2 regions of the Pseudomonas sp. AC532 genome follow, and region 2 is predicted to be linked to the other one. Evidence: predicted binding sites of a transcription regulator. Region 2 holds the regulator's gene; the other holds the start of a gene.
What was found. The regulator FliA, encoded in region 2, starts transcription of late flagellar genes. The targets are predictions, from matches to a motif close to CTAAAGTTTNNNNNNNNNNNGCCGNTAA.
Positions count from the first base shown of each region.

Region 1 (2,199 bases), 2.4 Mb from region 2:
GTGCATTCCCGTAGCGGCCATCCGCCGCTCTGCTCAGGCTCACAAGGATATCGGTGTAGATGACTGACTACGATCTGTTGCTGGTAGGCGCAGGCCCGGCCCATCTCGGGGTTCTGCGGCGCTGGGCGCTGATCGAGCGGCCGGCGGGTCGCATCGCCCTGGTCGCCAGTGCCGAGCACACCTGGCACGCTGGCATGCTGCCGGGGCTGGTGGCAGGGCGTTACAGCGCCGCGGACTGCCAGATCGAGCTGACGGCGCTGTGCCAGGCCGCCCAGGTGGAGCTGATCGTTGCGCCGGTGGCCACCCTCGAGGCGGCCACCCGGCAACTGAGCCTGGCCGATGGCCGCGTGCTACGGGGCAACTGGCTGTCGTTGAACGCCGGTGACCGCGTTGCCTGCCCACCCCGCGAAGGCGAAGCTATGGACGTGCTGGCGGTCAAACCGGTGGACAGCTTCATCGCTGGTTGGCAGGCCTGGCAGCGTGATCCGCAGCCGCTGGCGATTCTCGGTGGAGGCGTGGCGGGCGTGGAAATGGCCCTCGCGCTGGCCGATCAGGTACCGCAGCTGGCGCTGTTCTGTGGCGAGCCGCTGCTGGCCGGCCATTGCCCCGGGTTGCGCATGCGCGCCTGGGGCCATCTGCGCATGCGCCGGGTGCAGGTGCGCGAGCATTGCCCGATCAGCCGCATAGACGGCGACTGCCTGATCAGCGGTGACGCCGCCGTGTGGCGCGGTGGCCGGTTGCTGCTGGCCAGTGGCGCTCAGGCGCTGCCGTGGATCGCCGACAGCGGCCTGGGCTGCGATGCCGATGGCTTCGTGCACACCGCGCCGACCTTGCAGAGCCACTCCCACCCGCAGATCTTCGCCGTGGGCGATTGCGCCAGCCTGCCGGGCGTGCGCAAGAGCGGGCTGTATTCGATGCGCCAGGTACCGGTGCTCGGCGCCAACCTGTCGGCTGCATTGCGCGGCGGCGCGCTGCGTGATTTCAACACACGCGGTCAGCGCCCGCTGTTGCTCGCCAGCGGCGACGGCGGTGCCTTGTTCGGCTGGCAACAATGGAGCGCAGGCGGGCACTTCTTCGGGCGCTGCAAGGACTACTTCGACCGCGCCTTCGTCAAGCGCCACAGCCTCATCCGCTGACCGCGCGCCACGCCGCCTGCCTCCCTGCTACCAAAGTGCCATAGCCCGGCGCATCATGAGGTGGTCAACTCGGCTGTCTACAGATCCGCTTCGCGCTGCCGATCAGCTGTAGGTGGGCGTGGTCTGTCGCTGACGCACTGGCCACGGCCGCTATCCCGGCACAATAAGAATAAAGAGGTTCGCCATGGGTTCTGTTTTTACGCATGACCGGCTGGCAATGGCCCTGCACCTGCTCGGCCTGTTGGCGTTGCTGGTGGTCTGGCAGCAGGTGCATCTGCCTGCCTCTTTCGCGGTGGTCGCGCTGTTGCTGCTGGCGCTGTGGCCCTGGTTCGGGCCCTGGCGGCGACCGGGCGTGGTGGCTACCGATGCGCCGCCGGCCGCTTCGCTGGACGCATTGAGCCAGAGCCTGTCACAGCACACCTGCCACAACGCCCTGTCGGCAGCCCAGGTGGCCTTCACCGTGCAGCAACTGGCCGGCAGGCTGCAGTCGCAACTGGCAGCGGTCGAGCAGATCGGCGAAGGCGCCCATGCCGTGACCCGCACCGAACAGAGCAACGCCGAGCGCGCCGTGCAGACCCTTGGCGCCGCGCAGACCGTGCGTACCAGCAGCGCCACCGGCCAGGCCGAACTGCAGCGGGCGATCAGCCGCATGCAGCAGCTCAGCGCCCAGGCAGCCGCCAGTCGCGAGCTGATCGACGGCCTCGGCGCACGCACCGAGCAGATCGAGCAGGTCACCCAGGTGATCCAGTCCATCGCCAGCCAGACCAACCTGCTGGCGCTCAACGCCGCCATCGAGGCTGCCCGTGCTGGCGAGCAGGGCCGTGGCTTTGCGGTGGTCGCCGACGAGGTGCGCAGCCTGGCCGGGCGTACCGCCACCGCCACCGGCGAAGTCGGGCAGATGGTTGCCGATATCCGCCAGCAGAGCGCGGCGGTGGTCAGCCATATTCAGCGTCAGGCCGAGGAGCTGGAAGGCGCGGCGCGGCAGATCGAGTTCACGGGCGAGCAGTTGCGCGGCATCGCCGACCTGGCGGCGGACGTCGACACCCAGGTGGCGCAGATCAGC
Region 1 covers NZ_OZ409888.1:3,270,794-3,272,992, forward strand. Annotated here, with positions in the region: gene ACZ0AV_RS15355 (FAD-dependent oxidoreductase) at 60-1,136, shown strand; gene ACZ0AV_RS15360 (methyl-accepting chemotaxis protein) at 1,354-2,199, shown strand, end outside.
Region 1: a site for FliA is predicted at 1,214-1,241, ahead of ACZ0AV_RS15360 (methyl-accepting chemotaxis protein). Genes of this name have one in related genera too.

Region 2 (2,199 bases):
GCACGCTCGGTCATCGTTACCACGTAGTTGAGGCGTTCGGTCGCATCGGATATCTGCGAGACTTCCTTGGCGTGAGGCACCCGTGGGTCGAGCTGAAAATTGACGATGGCGTTGTGCAGCTCACGGGTGAGCTTGCCGACTTCGTGGTAAAGACCCCGGTCGCGCGCCTTGTTCAGTTCATTGATCAGCTGTACCGCTTCGCCAAAGTTGCCTTGTTCAAGGCTGTTGACCAGTTGGCGGGCATTGCTTTTCAGGGTCGACTCGAGGTCGGCCTCTTGAGAATCATCGTGTTCCATAACAACCTCGCGGCAGACATCAGCCGTTAACCCGCTCGAAGATTTTCTCGATCTTTTCCTTAAGCACCTGAGCGGTGAAAGGCTTGACCACATAGCCGTTCACACCGGCTTGCGCGGCCTCGATGATCTGATCGCGCTTGGCCTCTGCCGTAACCATCAACACCGGCATCTGCTTCAGGCGCTCGTCTGCACGCACCGCGCGCAACAGGTCGATGCCGCTCATGCCGGGCATGTTCCAGTCAGTGACGAGAAAGTCGAAGCTGCCGCTCTGCAGCATCGGCAAGGCCGTCATGCCGTCGTCGGCCTCTGCCGTGTTGGTGAACCCCAGATCACGCAAGAGGTTCTTGATGATCCGTCGCATCGTCGAGAAATCATCGACGATGAGGATTTTCATGTTCTTGTCCAAGTCGACCTCCGTACAGTCCTAAAACGCCTTCAGCATTCTGAAGCGCTTCTAAATCGTGAAACCGGCCTGGCGGAACGCCGCAAAACCATTGCGTCCGACTTTGCTGCGTTCACAGTGTTTTCCAGCGCCCTGCTCAATTATTCATGCGCGCCATTCGCCGAGCCGCGCACGTAGGCGCGCGGCACACTGGCTATGCAATTGGCTGACCCGCGATTCACTCACTCCCAACACCTCGCCGATTTCCTTGAGGTTCAACTCCTCGTCGTAATACAGCGACAGCACCAACCGCTCACGCTCCGGCAGGTTGCTGATGGCATCCACCAGCGCCGCCTGGAAACGATCATCTTCCAGTTCGTGTGACGGCCCGTGGTGGAGGGAACTCGTGTCTTCCTGCAGTCCGCCACTCTCGCCTTCCTGAAGCAGGTCGTCGAAACTGAACAGGCGGCTGCCCAACGTGTCGCCAAGAATGCCGTAGTAATCTTCGAGACTCAATTGGAGTTCGGCAGCAACCTCCTGATCTTTAGCGTCTCTTCCGGTTCTGGCCTCAATTTTTCGTATGGCGTCGCTGACCATGCGGCTGTTGCGATGCACCGAGCGCGGTGCCCAGTCGCCCTTGCGGACCTCATCAAGCATGGCGCCACGGATACGAATGCCGGCAAACGTCTCGAAACTGGCGCCCTTGCCGGCGTCGTATTTGCGAGAAGCTTCGAGCAGGCCGATCATCCCGGCCTGGATCAGGTCATCCACCTGCACGTTGGCAGGCAAACGCGCCAACAGGTGGTAGGCGATACGTTTGACCAGCGGGGCGTAGCGTTCAATCAACTGATGCTGTGAATCTTGTGCTGTTGCCTTGCTGTACATACGGAGTCCAGAGGCTGTCGTCATACAGCCGTGTCTGCAGTCGGTTGTTGCACCAGGCGTTCAACGAAAAATTCCAGATGGCCTCGCGGGTTGGCCGGTAACGGCCATGCATCGACCTTCTGGGCAATCGCCTTGAACGCAAGCGCGCACTTCGAACGAGGAAATGCTTCGTACACCGCACGTTGTTTCTGTACGGCCTTGCGCACCGATTCGTCGTAGGGCACTGCGCCCACGTACTGCAGCGCAACATCCAGAAAACGATCGGTCACCTTGGTCAGCTTAGCAAACAGATTGCGTCCCTCCTGCGGGCTGTGCGCCATATTGGCAAGGACCCGAAAACGGTTCATGCCGTGGTCACGGTTGAGGAGCTTGATCAGCGCGTAGGCATCGGTGATGGAAGTCGGTTCGTCGCACACCACCACCAGCACTTCCTGGGCCGCGCGCACGAAGCTCACCACCGAATCACCGATACCGGCAGCGGTGTCGACGATCAGTACATCGAGGTTGTCACTGATATCGCTGAATGCCTGGATCAGGCCCGCGTGCTGCATGGGCGTGAGCTGCACCATGCTCTGGGTGCCGGAGGCAGCGGGCACGATGCGAATGCCGCCCGGCCCCTGCAAGACGACGTCACGA
Region 2 covers NZ_OZ409888.1:893,249-895,447, forward strand. Annotated here, with positions in the region: gene ACZ0AV_RS04275 (protein phosphatase CheZ) at 1-296, opposite strand, end outside; gene ACZ0AV_RS04280 (chemotaxis response regulator CheY) at 316-690, opposite strand; gene fliA (RNA polymerase sigma factor FliA) at 844-1,587, opposite strand; gene fleN (flagellar synthesis regulator FleN) at 1,584-2,199, opposite strand, start outside.